DNA from 2 places in the Ferruginibacter lapsinanis genome. Region 2 is predicted to be linked to the other one. Evidence: riboswitches for the same ligand, from Rfam matches in the RefSeq annotation. Region 2 holds a riboswitch; the other holds the start of a gene.
The links. Region 2 has a riboswitch for thiamine pyrophosphate ahead of LK994_RS08540 (TonB-dependent receptor). Riboswitches for the same ligand answer to the same signal wherever they lie in the genome.
Positions count from the first base shown of each region.

Region 1: another riboswitch for thiamine pyrophosphate. It lies ahead of LK994_RS09965 (class I SAM-dependent methyltransferase); the one in region 2 lies ahead of LK994_RS08540 (TonB-dependent receptor).

Region 1 is NZ_CP086063.1:2,329,284-2,337,370, forward strand. Features, by position in the region: gene LK994_RS09960 (AIR synthase family protein) at 1-358, opposite strand, end outside; gene LK994_RS09965 (class I SAM-dependent methyltransferase) at 360-1,082, opposite strand; TPP riboswitch at 1,141-1,238, opposite strand; gene LK994_RS09970 (DUF4468 domain-containing protein) at 1,866-2,390, shown strand; gene LK994_RS09975 (WG repeat-containing protein) at 2,522-3,877, shown strand; gene LK994_RS09980 (helix-turn-helix domain-containing protein) at 3,956-4,516, opposite strand; gene mdh (malate dehydrogenase) at 4,587-5,516, opposite strand; gene LK994_RS09990 (TlpA family protein disulfide reductase) at 5,583-6,074, opposite strand; gene efp (elongation factor P) at 6,217-6,786, shown strand; gene accB (acetyl-CoA carboxylase biotin carboxyl carrier protein) at 7,017-7,487, shown strand; gene accC (acetyl-CoA carboxylase biotin carboxylase subunit) at 7,597-8,087, shown strand, end outside.
Region 2 is NZ_CP086063.1:1,983,844-1,991,930, reverse strand. Features, by position in the region: gene LK994_RS08545 (T9SS type A sorting domain-containing protein) at 1-923, opposite strand, end outside; TPP riboswitch at 1,270-1,365, shown strand; gene LK994_RS08540 (TonB-dependent receptor) at 1,406-3,556, shown strand; gene LK994_RS08535 (rhodanese-like domain-containing protein) at 3,641-3,949, opposite strand; gene LK994_RS08530 (PASTA domain-containing protein) at 3,980-4,780, opposite strand; gene LK994_RS08525 (D-alanine--D-alanine ligase) at 4,786-5,769, opposite strand; gene LK994_RS08520 (YybH family protein) at 5,873-6,337, opposite strand; gene LK994_RS08515 (4Fe-4S dicluster domain-containing protein) at 6,466-6,813, opposite strand; gene LK994_RS08510 (acyl-CoA reductase) at 6,882-7,874, shown strand; gene LK994_RS08505 (Do family serine endopeptidase) at 8,034-8,087, shown strand, end outside.

The DNA.
Region 1 (8,087 bases), 350 kb from region 2:
CTTTAATTGCTGCACAAAAACTATGAATATAATTCCAGTAGGTACTGAAATCTTCTTTTGAAAAAGTTGCAGGAAGGTTTAACACAAATTGTCCATACATGGGTGCAAATCCTGTGGTAGCCATGTCATTAGCCATCAGGTGTACCGACAACCATGCAGATTCCTGTAAGCCTAATGATGGAATAAGAGAGAGGGGATCGCTTGTGCTTGCCAGGACCATACCATCGGGAAGATCTATAACAGATACATCTACGCCGAATTGCGGCCCAACACTAACCTCATTTCTTTTGTAGCCACACTTTTTTTGCACAATGTTTTTAAAGTCGGTATTGCTTATTTTTCCCAGTTTGCCTTTCATATCATTTAACATCATTTAACTTGATATACAAACCGAAAAAATCTCCATAAGGCAATCCCCATTGTTGAACAGGAAACCATTTTGGCAATCCTGTACAAGTCCACTCAATAGTGTAATCTCTTCCTTTTAAGGCTTCATCAATTATTGCTGTAAGTTTTTTTGGGGTATAAAATGTAGCGGTAACATAAAATGGATTTTTCCCAAACAGTTGCTGAACTCGCCTGCGTAATACCTTTGGAGAATTCCTGTTCATCATTCCCATTGCCACTCCATATTTTGCCACTCTTGTTGCTTCCCGTATCACTTTTACCGGATCTTTATAGTATTCAAAAGTGGTAATAAAAGCCAAGGCGTCAAAAGTATGATCTTTAAACGGCATATGATGAGAGTCTGCCATCACGAGGTCGCCATCAAATAAATGAATTGCCTGTGAAAGCATAAGCGGGGAAATATCTCCGCCGGTAGCTTTGATGCCTATCTCTTTCCACCATCTTGTAAAACGAGTAGTGCCACAACCAAATTCAAGTAATGTTTTAATTCGCTTGTCTTTTGATACCAACTGTTCCATTACTTTTTTTTGCCAGATCTCCGCACGTTTGTATCTTCCTTCATACCATTGCTCATAGGTGTCGGTGTGCTCACGGTTAAAGAACCATTCTGGTCTTTCTTGCCAGTTTTGTTGTGTTTTGGGGATTAATTCAAAAACTTTTTTTTGTACTTCCATGGTGTTATTTTTTTTACAAAAAATACACGGAGAGAAATGGAAAGTCAAAAAAGAATGGAGTGTTGAAGTACTGCATCCCTACGTTGGCATTATCCAAATCAGGTTTCGGGTATTATCTCAGCCAGCACTTGTTTTCTGGCACCCCGTGCATTTAATTTTTCAAAGTTAGTAAGATAAAAAATAAATTGAGTATTTTTTATGGCATTACTAAAATGATGTATATGTTGGATTGTAATGTTCGGTTGTGGAGGGATGTTTAGCATTCATTGATCAAGGACTGTTCAGAAGGTAAAATGATGCCAATGTTACACTATTACTTGGATGGATTTTTATTAAAAATTGACTATAAATATGCTGACTATGTGACAGGAAAAAAGCCTTGTGAGGCACTGCTGTCGTGTGTTCAAGTTGTTTTTGCAGGCATATAAAAGAGTATCTATGTATTTTGCATCTTTAGTTATTCAGGCATGGTTTATGTGCTATATTTTGTGGAATCTTTTTTATAAATCCGTAAAAAATAATTCTATGTATCATCATCTAATTAAACAAAAATTACAAGGAAGTAATGTAGTTGGTTTTCACTCCACTGTTACAGATAAGATCCACGCAGTAATCAAAAAAAGTAAAGAAAGACATGCCGTAATAATGAAGGGCATGAGCAAATTTCAAAAGCAAATATTTCTCCAATTAGAAAAGCTTAGAAATTTGAAAAGTCTTTTTTGAAAAATGTGAAGCGGTTAATTTTCTGGCTGTAGTGTTATGTAATGTTCTTAATAAGAATATATGAGATTCTTTTTATTATTCAGTTGTCTTATTATTATTGAACTTTCATTTGGTCAGGATAAGCCTATGAGGTATGATAAGGTAATTAATCAAATTCCTTTGGGTAAAGAACAGTTGTTTGATAGAGTGTTATTATGGTTTGACAGATCTTTTTTTAATAATGAAGATGTTATCAAAGTAACAAACAGAAAGGCCGGTATGATCGCTGGTAAGGCTGTTTTTTATTCAGGTTATAAAGTGCCTGTAAATAATATCGACAGTGTAAATGACGATAAATTTGTGAATTATAATTTTGAATGGACAATTTGGATAAACAATAATTACATTTATTTTAGTATTCCACAGATTTATATTAATGGAACAACACTTGTTACTACTGCAAAAAAATGTCCAATTGTTATATTGGCTCAATCTGATGAAATAACAGACAGTCAGTGGAATCTGGCAAAAATATATTTAATAAAGAATTTGGATGTTTTATTAGATTCTTTGCAATATAAATTATTAAATCCCTCCGCAAGATAGCCGTTTGCGATTTTTCTGTCAGGTAGCACGAAGAAATGATTTTTCATAAAAATACCCATATACGGGTATGCTTAGTAAATGATTTTGTCTTTATTTTCAATGTCATTTATAATTGAAGATTATTTTTGTTTATGAAAAAAATCGGGTTGTTTGTTACAACAGTTTTAGGTTTACTCCTATCAGTTCAAAGTCAAGATCTTATCGCCTTTAAAAATGCTAAAGGTCTTTGGGGTTTTAAAGACAAAACAGGGAAGGTGATTGTAGAACCAAAATATTTGTACAAGCCTTCTTCATTTGTTGAGGGGCGTTCAATTATTAGCAAAACATATAGTTTGAAAGGAGTGGTAGATGAGAAAGGTAAAGAAATTACTCCGCCGATTTATTATTCCATTACAAATTTTAAGCATGGCTTTGCAACGGTTACTAAGGAATTCGTTGACAGTGTTAAACTGAAGCAAGGGAAATTAGTAAGAACCACAGTAAGAGGAGTCATTGACAGAAACGGGAAAGAGGTAGTTCCGGTTATTTACAAGGAACTTTTCGGAGACCTCAGTAATGGTTGGTTTGCGATGGCCACCGATACCCTCAACAAAAAATTTTATTATAATACCGAAGGAAAAATATTTGCCGTTCCAGAAGGGATGTTTATTTATAATTACAGGGTAGATGGCAAAAAATTTGTGGTAGGTAAAAATGGAAAGGTTGGGTTGATCGATAAAAATTTTAAAGAGTTACTTCCGTTTGATTATTCGCTGATATCACCTACACAAAATAATTTACTGATCGTTGGTCAGAATAATTTAGTTGGATTGATGGATGATCGTACACTAAAGTGGATTGTTCAGCCGAAGTATAAGAATATCAGTTTTTTTCAACAAGGTTATGGGGTTTTCACAGATGAACAAGGTTTATTGGGTGCTATCAATACAAAAGGTGTAGTTACTACAAAACCTCAGTTCAATACAATATATCGTATTGATAAAACAAATTCAGCACTGGCTATGTACATGTATAAAGGTTCTGACCAATCCGGATTAGTAGACCTTGCCACCGGAAAGATCATTACTCCGGCAAAGTATCTCATGTTGCCTTATGATTATGATAACGGGATAATAGTTTTCAGGAAGGATAATAAAAAAGGGATGATCGATTCAACAGGCAAGGAGCTTTTTTACGCAGCCTACGACGATTTTTCATCCGGGTTTAGTTACAACAGGGCGTGGGTAATGAAGCAAAATAAATTTGGATTTATAGACAATACAGGTAAGTTGGTAATACCTATTCAATATGACATTGTAGGTGGTTTTGTTGAAGGATTGGCTAAAGTAAGAGTTAATGGAAAATACGGGTATATTGATCCGAATGGCAAATTGGTGATACCTCAAATTTATTTAGATGCACAAAATTTTGAATCGGGTATGGCATGGGTGAAAGATGAAACCAATCGAACATATTATATTGATAAGGAAGGGAAGGAGGTGAAGTAATTTTTGTAATAGACATAATGCTGTTTAATAACGGCACAAAAATTTGTCTAATTAAAATCATAGTCCCTACAAAACCACCTAAATATTTTGAATAGTAATTCTTCTTTTTTCCTTTAATGCTTTAAAATGTGTGGGGGTTAATCCTGTCGCTTTTTTAAATTGTGTAGACAGATGCCCAACACTACTATAATGCAGCATATCTGCAATTTCAGAAAAAGAGTGTTCTTTGAATATGATCAATTCCTTTATTCGTTCAATTTTTAAAGAAATAATATACTGCTCTATCGTAGTAGCTTCAACTTCTGAAAAGAAATTGGCTAAATAAGTATAACTATGCCCTAATTTTTCACTTAATAAAACAGAGAACTTGATATTGGGTTTCTCATCAGAATTGTAGACGTAGTCTATCATAACCTTTCTTACCTTCTCTATTAATACACCCTGTTTTTTTTCTAATAATTCTAGCCCAACTTTTTTGATCCTGTTGTTCAGTTTCCTTTTTTTGTCATCAGAAATAGGCTCTTTGGTTTCTATTTCCCCTAGTTCTACTTTTATTGGCGAAATATTAAGTTCTTCCAGAGCTTCTTTAACAACCATTTTGCAGCTTTCGCAAGCCATATTTCTTACATAGATTTTCATATTCTATTTTTTAGTCTGATAAATTAAAAGCCCTGCATTTGCAGGGCTTTTAATTTATCAGGTTCTTAATTTATAATGTTTTCAACACATCGTTCATGCTTCTTACTGCATCTGCACTTTTGTTGAAAGCAGCTTGTTCAGCGTCATTCAATTTAAAGTCAAGGATCTTTTCCCAGCCGTTTCTACCGATAATAACGGGAACGCCTAAGCAAATATCTTTTTGTCCATATTCGCCATCTAAAGCTACACAGGCAGTGAATAATTTTTTCTCGTCACGTACAATAGCCTCAACCATTGCAGCACCTGCAGCTCCGGGAGCATACCATGCAGAGGTGCCGATTAAAGCAGTCAAAGTAGCGCCACCAACCATCGTGTCTTTTACAATTTTTTCCTGTTGCTCAGCAGTTAAGAAATCTGTAACAGGAGCACTGTTCCAGGTAGCTTTGCTTATCAAAGGAATCATGGTAGTATCACCGTGTCCGCCAACAACTACTGCATTCAGATCAGCAGGGCTGCAACCTAATGTTTGGCTCAATTGGTAACGGAAACGAGCGCTATCCAAAGCTCCACCCATACCGATGATCTTATTTTTAGGTAATCCTGTAGATTGCAATGCCAGATAAGTCATTGTATCCATCGGGTTACTGATAACGATGATAATAGTATTTGGAGAGAATTTTAAAATGTTTTCTGCTACAGATTTAACGATACCTGCGTTCACACCGATCAATTCTTCTCTGGTCATGCCCGGTTTACGTGGCAAACCTGAAGTAATTACTACTACATCGCTGTTAGCAGTTTTTGAGTAATCGTTTGTACTACCAACAATTTTGGTATCGAAACCAAGTAATGCAGCAGTCTGCATCATATCTTGTGCTTTACCTTCGGCAACACCTTCTTTAATATCTAATAAAACTAGTTCAGTGCATAGCTCTTTACGGGCAATATTATCAGCGCAAGTCGCACCTACGGCACCTGCACCTACTACGGTAACTTTCATAATACAATCATTTATTTTTTGATAAAATTAATTTGCGGTGCAAAGGTAGTTCATTACACAATTGGATTACAATGCTTCAGCAATTTTTTCTACGGGAACGCTACCGTCGAAAGCCTTTACAAACTGTCCTTTTTTATCGTATAAAAATAAGGCCGGGAAATTCCTTATGTTATAGAAGGTACCCAGAAACCAGGAGGGGTCTCTGGCAACGGTGATATTTGGATATTTGCTTAGTTGATAGTTTTGATAAAAACTATACAAATACTTATAGTCAAGAGGTGATGCCATTACTATTTGTATCTTTTTAAAGCGTTTGATATGAGCAATCAATTCGCTGGTTTCGTGCTTGCAATGTTCGCAATCCGGACTAAAAGCCATGATAAGTGTAGCTTTTCTTTTTTTTAGGTCAGCTTTAGCAAATTTGGTACTGTCGGGTACTTTTGTAAAAGAAAAAGGTGGTATCTGGGTGAATTTCAGATAAAGTAGTGAGGTATCTGCCTGGGCAAATAACATCTTGCTACATGCAAAAAGAGCGATAATCAGGAATATTTTCTTCATTGGGTAAATTTTTACAAAGCTAAATTTATATCTGCGATATTATACTCTGCAACATTAAGCAGTTAAATTTCCATTTTAGCCGTACTATTAGTACTTTTGCAACCCAATAACAAAACAGCAATAATAAAATAAATCAACTAATATGGCAACAACAGCAGATATGCGTTCAGGATTGGTCATCAAAGTAGATGGTAGTCTTTACTCAGTAATTGAATTTGGTCAGAATAAAACTGCAAGAGCTGCAGCGAAAGTTTGGGCAAAATTAAAAGGGGTTGATAACAACCGTACCATTGAAGTAACTTGGAACAGTGGAGAAACCATTCATCCGGTTAGAGTAGAAAAGAAGGCGTATCAATTCCTGTATAAAGATGATACAGGCTATAATTTCATGGATAATGAAACTTTTGAGCAAATAGCAGTTCAGGAAAGTATGATCGATGCACCTAAATTCTTAAAAGATGGTCAGGAAGTATCTGTACTAATTAATGGTGAAACTGAACAACCGATGGGAGTTGAGTTGCCTGATAAAATTGTACTGTTGGTTACTTATAGCGAACCTGGAGCAAAAGGAGATACTGCAACACGTACATTAAAGCCTGCTACTGTAGAAACAGGAGCAACTGTAAATGTACCATTATTCGTTAATGAAGGAGAATTGATCAGAGTGAATGCTAAAACAGGCGAATATGTAGAAAGAGTGAAAGAGAGCTAAAACAAATGACAGAATTTTGATATAAAAGAGGCTGATTTGCAAAAATCAGCCTCTTTCATTTTAGGCCGTTTTCCCCATTTTTTTGTGATTTTTAGGGTGTTTTAAGGCAGTTTTTAACATTTTTTGGTCAAATTCTATATTTTTAATTTTTCAGAAATTTGCATTTTTGATAAATCATTCCCTATCTTAGCAGCCCCGTTTAAATAAAGTAAACCATTTAATTTTTTAACATGGATATCAAACAAATTCAGGAGCTGGTAAAGCTCATCAATAAAACCAATATCGGAGAAATCACAATCGAAGAAGAAGGCGTTAAAATTACAGTTAAACAAAAGAAAGATCCCGTTCAGCATATAGTTGCATCAGCACAGCCACAGGCTTACGCACCACAACCGGCCGCAGCAGCGCCAGCGGCGGCGGCTCCGGCAGCAAAGCCGGCAGAAGCACCTAAAGCAGATAATCTGGTAACGATAAAGAGTCCGATGATCGGAACATTCTATCGTCAATCAGGTCCGGGTAAACCAATTTTTGTAAATGTTGGAGATGAAGTAGAACCTGGTAAAGTGGTATGCATCATTGAAGCAATGAAACTGTTCAATGAAATTGAAAGTGAAGTGAAAGGCAAAATAGTAAAAGTATTGGTGGAAGATGCAAGTCCGGTAGAGTATGATCAGCCATTATTCCTTGTAGAACCGAATTAATTTGATGGTTTGATAATTTGAAAATTTGACAACGGAACCAATGCTTTTCCGATAGTCAAACTGTTTAATCATCAAGTCACCAAATCACCAAATTTCCAAATTAACGAAGATGTTTAAAAAAATATTGATTGCTAACAGAGGAGAGATTGCATTACGTGTAATAAGAACCTGCAGAGAAATGGGCATTAAAACTGTTGCTGTACATTCTACAGCAGATAGAAATAGTCTACATGTAAAATTTGCTGATGAAGCAGTTTGTATCGGGAAGCCGGCCAGCACAGATTCTTACTTAAATATTCCCCACATCATGGCAGCTGCAGAAATTACCAATGCAGATGCAATTCACCCAGGGTATGGCTTTTTAGCAGAGAATGCGAAATTTGCTCAGATATGTACAGAGCATGGGATCAAATTTATTGGTCCAACGCCAGAGATGATCAATGCAATGGGTGATAAAGTGACTGCCAAAGAAACCATGATCAAAGCCGGTGTACCCGTTGTACCTGGTGTTGAAGGGCTATTGGAAAGTGTAGAACATGCCAAACAATCTGCTATGCAAATTGGCTACCCAATTATATTAAAAGCTACTGCAGGCGGTGG
Region 2 (8,087 bases):
ACACTACCTGACTTCCTTGTCCATGATTGGCAAGAACCGCCTTGCTCTGGTGTAAATATACCATCAAATTGAGCATAGGAAAGATCAGGATTGGCATAATTTATATTCGTTTTGATAGCATTATTTAATACATCAATTCCCAGAGAGGATTGTGAATGACTAACATTTTCATATGTTTCAATAGCCGCACATTCTGCAAGAAAATTTCCTCCCTTCTGAACAAAATCTCTTAGAGAATCCACTATACGTGCTATAGGAAAACTTCCACCACCATCATTATGCGGTTCAGAGGCAAAAGTATAACAGCCATTATATAGATTAACGGCCGAATCAAGAATTTTGTAATTGGTAGAAGGAATTGAAGCAGCAGTCATGTAAGCTATCTGAATTGAACCTTTACCACCGTCATTCAAGACCGCAGCTTTAGGTTTAACAGCGGTAAGATCATAACGTACATTCACATTTACAGGAGCAGTAGTTCTGTAAACATTTATTTTATTTACCGGTGTCATAGAATTATTATAAATCGTTATAAATAATCTAGCCAGAGCGGTGTCTGAAGGAGTGATCACAAATGGACCGGCTTTAAAGTCTTTAGGTGTTGTGCCAGCTGCAACAAAACTAGGAGTAATTTTTTCAGCCAATACAGAAAAATCTGCGGCACCATGCACTTTACCTGAATCAATCACCCAACGAAGTCTGATACCACCATTCATAAGGTTTACAAGTAAACCATATGTTTTGATGTTGAAATAACCTGGATTTGCCTGATAAGTTTTATCCATCGCTATCACAAATGAACCCGCAGGTAACACTTTGATATTCTTATTTGGATTAGGCAGATCAGTGTTTTGAGCTTTAGCGTGTGAAGAAAAAAACACAAGGGTAGTCAGTAAAATAACTGAAGGTAGAAAAGTTTTCATAATTAAAATGTTTAATAAGGTTAACGGCTCTTCTACAGAATAAAGGGAAATTAATTACGGCGGCTTTTCAAACAAATGGATTGTTTGCTCGGGAGAGGATATGAACGAAATTTTTTTAAGGGAAATTTCGTCTTGAGGATTAAGCTAGACTCTTGTGTGATGTAAAAATATTTTTTATTTTCTACATAATGAAAGAAAAAGTGAATTATTTTTATTTTTATTGTTTATTAATTATTTATATATTATAATTTTATTTGTATTGATAGAATGATAACGATATCGTAGAAAAAATTACCACTAACTCAAAAACTACTATACCTTTGTTTTGCAAATGTTTTTATAACCGACTGAATTTCCGGGGTGCTTCTTGAATGAGGCTGAGATTAAACCCGTATAACCTGCTCAGGATAATACCTGCGAAGGGAGATACCTTTCTTTTACATCGGATCATAATCCGGATGTTCAGCACAAATCTCGTTTTAATGAAAAAAGTATTTATCAGTACAGTATTGTGCTCATTCTCCATTATTTTGGCCAAGGCGCAGGAGAAGCTCGGCGACACTACCTTTTTACAACCTATTGAAGTATCAGCTGTCAGGGCAACAGAAAAGGCCCCCTTTGCAAAAACCAATCTTTCCAAAAAAGAAATTGAAAAGAATAACATTGGCCAGGACCTTCCTTTTATTCTTAACCAAACCCCATCAGTTGTAGTCAACTCTGATGCAGGAAATGGTGTTGGATATACAAATTTCAGGGTTAGAGGATCTGACGCCACCCGTATCAATATAACATTGAACGGCATTCCTTACAATGACCCCGAAAGCCAAATCAGTTATTTTGTTGATATGCCTGATTTTGTTTCTTCTGCCAGTAATATACAAATTCAAAGAGGTGTAGGAACTTCATCCAATGGAGCTGGTGCTTTTGGAGGTTCGGTAAATATTTCTACCAATGAGATCATTGAAAAAAACTACACTGAGTCTAACAATAGTTATGGCTCATTTAATACATGGAAAAATACAATCAAATTTGGTACAGGTATATTAGATAAACATTTCACTTTTGATGCCAGGCTCAGCAAAGTAAGCAGCGACGGATATATTGACAGAGCTAAAAGTGATCTGAAATCATTTTACACAAGCACTGCTTATGTTGATGCTAACAAATCATTTAGATTGAATATTTTTTCAGGCAAAGAAAAAACCTACCAGGCATGGAACGGGGTACCGGAATATTTATTAAATACAAACCGAACATATAATAGCAGCGGAACAGACAAGCCCGGAGAACCTTACAACAATCAAACAGATAATTATACACAAACACATTACCAGTTCTTTTACAATCAAAAAATATGCAATAGTTTAAAACTGAGTACGGCTGTTTTTTTAGTTAACGGAAGCGGATATTGGGAAGAATATAAAGCCGGCGAAGCGTTAGCTGATTATGGTTTGTCTGATTATACCGTTGGTAATACAACTATCTCTTCTACAGATCTTATTAGAAGGCTTTGGCCAAACAATAAGCAATATGGAACTATTTTTTCTGTGCAACATGAAAAGAAAAACACACAGTTAACGATTGGTGGCGGATACAACCAAAATGACGCAAAACATTTTGGAGAAGTTATCTGGGCACAGGTTCCGGTTACACCTAATTATCACTGGTACGATTTAACTGCAACTAAAAAAGATTTTTCTTTGTATACAAAATGGACACAAACGCTTAACCAGCATTGGCAAACTTTTGTAGATGTGCAATACAGAAATGTAGATTACACCATTAATGGTTTTAGAAAAAATCCGGCTTTAATAGTTAAAAGCAATTACAACTTTTTTAATCCTAAAGCTGGTATTACCTATAATGCTAATAACTGGCAGGTATTTTTATCATATGCCAACGCAAATAAAGAACCTAACAGAGATGACTACGAGATCAATACAGCCAAAAAGCCTGTTCCCGAAAAGCTACACGATTTTGAATTAGGCGCTGAAAAAAGAAAAACAAATTACAGTTTTGGTGCAACAGTTTACTACATGCGATATAAGGACCAATTGGTATTAGTTGGAAATATTAATGATGTAGGGGCTTATACAAGAATAAATATCCCTAAAAGTTACAGACTGGGTGTAGAGCTGGAAGGAGCATATGTTTTCAATAAATGGTTAAATGCTACGGCCAATCTTTCTTTAAGCGAAAATAAGATCAAAAACTTCACGGAGTTGATAGATGATTATGACAATGGTGGATATGTAACTAATTTTTATAAAAAAACAGATATATCTTTCTCTCCTGCTGCAATCGGTAATTACAGTCTTAATATTATTCCTGTAAAAAATGGAGAAATCAGTCTTCTTGGAAAATATGTAAGCAGCCAATACATGGACAACACTTCTAACAAAAGCAGGAGCCTTGATTCTTATTATCTGCAGGATGTAAGACTAGCTTACACTTTACACAATAAGCTTTTTAAAGAAACTAATATCAGTTTAAAACTCAATAATATTTTTGCAAAAAAATATGAATCAACCGGATATACATTTAGTTATGTATACGGCGGGTTAACTACTGAAAACTTTTATTATCCTATGGCACGATTTAATGCAATGATATCATTGAATGTTAAATTGTAACCGTCTACCAAAAATAAAAAGTTCCGTTTCGCTAGTCGAAATGGAACTTTTTTATGTTCATCAATGTGGTTTATTCTATATATCCTAGACATTAAATTTTGCTCTCCAGTCTAACATCCCTCCTACCAGATTTTTTGTGTTTTTAAAACCTGCTGCATCTAAAATCATGCAAGCCTGTCCGCTACGATTACCACTTCTGCAATAAATGATCAATTCCTGGTCTTTCAGTTCTTCCAGCTCATCAATTTGCATTGCCTGTATCTTGCCCAATGGAATAAGTGGCCCCCCTATATTAAATTCAGCATTTTCGTGAGGCTCTCTTACATCTATGATATGTAGTTTTTCGCCTGCATCTAATCTTGCTTTTACTTCTTCAACGGTTATGGTATTCATGTTATAGTATTTTTTAAATGTATTAATATCTTATTGGTTGTTTAAAGTATCCTTGAGGTATATCATCACAGGCGATATCCAAATATCCATTACCTGCCCGGAGTGAATATACATTGGTTGCTTTTCTTCATTAAATCTTTCAGGATTTTGTTTATAAATAAAAGCAGAAGCAGTGTCTTTAATATCTGTTTCAGAAATAATTGCTCCTATGCTTATACCAGTAGAATCAAGCGCCGCTTTCGCTTCAGCAAATCTCATCCCAACCAGATCAGGTACAAGTATTTCAGCATCTTGTAATCCTCCGCCAATGATCAGAGTAATAGCACTACCCCATTGCAACTTTTGTCCCGGAGAAATTCTTTGCCCGTTATATTGCTGTTCCAAAACGGACCCCATCATAAAATCCGGTTTATAAATGGTATCTCTCAACTCCAAATGATTGCGACGAAGCAGGTCTAAAGCAAAACGTAAGCTTAGCCCTTCCAATTTTGGCATTTCAATCATTGGCGGCACATAACGATTGATAGTAAGAAAAACACTACGATTTACTTTCACGGTAGAGCCCCCATCAGGTAACTGCTTGATAACAGTACCACGTTTTACTGTATCAGTATACACAGAATCTTGTATCACTACATCAAAGCCTTTGCTTTCCAATAATTCTATTGCCTGGTGTGTGTCTTTCCCTACCAAAGAAGGTACTGTTAAATACTCTCCATGCTTGGTTATCCAACTTAGCATTTGCAGTAATACAAATACCAACGTAAACAATAGTACAACAGCGGCTACAAAGTTTACCCAAAGCGGCTTATCGGTGATAAATTTAAACATATTGATCAGTTAAAACATTCTTCAATTAAAGCTGAATAAAAATCTTTCAATGTCCAGTTCATTGCTTTTACCTGCTGAGGTACAATACTTGCCTCACTTTGACCGGGTACAGTATTTATTTCTAACATATAAGGATTGCCACTCTGCTCATCATAAATAAAATCGATTCGTACAATGCCATTACAATTAAAAATACTATAGGCTTTTTTTGCGGCATTACTTATTTTATCAGCCATTGACGGATCAATTGCAGCAGGCGTAACTTCTGTGCTAGCTCCTTCATATTTTGCATTAAAATCAAAGAAGTCATTTTTAGATATCACTTCAGTTATGGGTAGTGGGATGATCTTGCCTTTAGTTTTAAAAACACCGATCGTGAATTCTCTTCCTTTAATAAATTCTTCTACCAAAACCTGGTCATCTTCTTTAAATGCTTTTTCCAATGCTGCCTGCAGATCATTTGCTTCATTTACTTTACTCATACCAATACTGCTGCCTCCATTATTAGGTTTTACAAACACAGGCAATTTTAATTCCTTTAAAATATCGCTGCTTGTTATTGAAGTGTCGTCTTTAAACAAGTGCAAAGATTTTGCCACATGCATGCCTCCAAAAGCGGCCACTGCTACAGTGTATCGTTTATTAAATGTTAATGCTGAAGTTGCCGCATCGCAAGAAGTGTAGGGTATTTTTAAACAATCGAAATAGCCTTGTAATTTACCATCTTCACCAGGTGTCCCGTGAAGCCCTATTAATACCGCATCAAAAATGATCTTTTTCCCATTTACAATAATAGAAAAGTCATTTTTATCAACAGCTATATGTTCGCCTTCGGCAGGGATATAAAACCATCCATCAGTACGAATGTCTATTTTATAACAATCCCATTTTTGGGTATCTATGTTGTTTTCAATGGTGATGGCACTTTTATAAGATATTACCGCTTCTCCGGAATAACCGCCTGTAACCAGTGCAATTTTTTTCTTCATCTATATCAATAAGTTATTTAGCAAAGAAACGAAATTAGTTTTAGTTTTTAATGTATGCTTATTAGTTACAGTTGTTTATAAAATTTAACAGTTTGACCACGTTTTATTCTGCTATATCAATTCCCTCGTTACCTGTATCTAAAGCAAATTTCCATTTACCATCCGGCTGTCTTTTCCAAATACTTACATAAGTACCATATTGTACCGTTTCAGATTTTTTGGGTTTAATGGAATATATCCCATAGGTATAGCCAAGATCACCCGATTGAGCTACACTCCCCCCTTTAGGATCCCATGTCATTGTATATGAAGAATCTTCTCCCTGGCTAATGTAAAATATAGCCTCTCCACCGATGATAGGCTTTGAATTGGGTCTTAACAAAACGCCATTGCTATCAATATATTCCATAAAAGCTGCCTTCATTCCTTTTAACTCACTCATTTTTGAAAACTCTCTGTCAGCATCCATCATACTCATCTTAATATCCACCATATCTTCTTTAGGCTTCTTCTTAAAACAAGACAATAAAGAAATTGAAATAATAAGCAATAGTGATAAATTTTTCATGCAGTTAATTTAGTAAAAAAAAATGAGATGAGAGTATACAAAAAAGCGAAAGTATTTTTCAATACCCTCGCCCTTGTTGCAGGAAATATCACCTGCCTGTAGTAAGACCTTCCGGTCTGTATAAAATCTTAAACGTGTAAGCTGTCTTTTTTTGCCATGAGTACTTCCACTGTTTCTTCATACATTTCATCAGGAACACAACAATCAACCGGACAAACTGCCGCACATTGTGGTTCTTCATGAAATCCTTGACACTCCGTACATTTATTAGGAGTAATATAATAAGTATCCACACTTAAAGGTGCGTTACGTTGGTCGGCATCTACCTGAGTGCCATCCAATAAAGTAAATGATCCTTTTACAGTTGTTCCGTCAGATATTGCCCATTCTACACCACCTTCATAAATTGCATTGTTAGGACATTCTGGTTCGCAAGCACCGCAATTAATACATTCGTCGGTAATCTTAATAGCCATTGTTTTGAGTTTTTTATAAATAAAGGGTTAAATAAAATACATTTGCAACCCAAAAGTATAATTACCAGATGAATTTACAAAATAGAATTAATTTATTATCAGCATTAGGAAATCTTCTAAAAAAAAATACAGAAGAATGGCAGGCTGTTAAACATAAAGCTTCGATAAAAAATGGTTGGTTTACCCCCGATTTCATTGATGTTGCTTTAAATAACATTATTAATGAATTTATTGATCCGGAAAAATTAACGGCATGGGCAAACCGCTATTTTTTAGATGACAATATCACCCAAAAACAGGTAGGCATTGTTATGGCAGGCAACATTCCATTAGTTGGTTTTCATGATTTTTTATGTGTATTTATTTCCGGCCATCGGCAAATGATAAAACTATCCAGCAAGGATGATGTTTTGTTGCCGTATTTAACTGAAAAAATGACGGAACTGAACAGCGATTGTGCAAAGTTGATCTCATATTCAGAAATGCTAAAGGGCTGTGATGCTTATATTGCTACGGGAAGTAACAACAGCGCCAGATATTTTGAATATTATTTTAGTAAATACCCAAGTATAATCCGTCGTAACCGTACATCAGTGGCAATTTTAACCGGTAACGAAACAATGGAAACGCTTGAAAAACTGGCTGATGATATTCATATTTTCTTTGGGTTAGGTTGCCGAAATGTGACAAAGATATTTGTACCGGAGGAATATGATTTTGTTCCGTTATTACAATCTTTTCATCGCTATAAATATTTTGCAGACCATCATAAATACAGAAATAATTACGACTATAACCTGGCCATACAGATCATGAACAATCGATTTTATATGACCAATGAAGCCACTTTGCTGGTAGAAAGTGATTCTATTTTTTCTCCCATCAGTCAGTTGAATTATAGTTTTTATAGCGATAAAACGACTCTTTTGGAATCCTTGAAAAAAAATGATGAAATTCAATGCATTGCAGGAATAGATATCCCTTTTGGCATGGCCCAAACTCCCTCCCTCACAGATTATGCAGATGGCATTGATACCATTCAATTTTTGTTATCTTTATAGCAGGTAATAGAATTGAGTTTTTTCATCTACGAAATCGTTCCTAATTAATTGTTAAACATGTCAGTTGGTAAATATCATTTTGTCAGCCCTTCGTTACTTTGTATATGAAAGGCACAAAAATTGAATTCAATTTTTAAAATTCAGAAAACGTTATAGATTATGAAAACAAAACAAATTTTATTTACTGTAGCGATCAGCGCCATTACAGCGCTG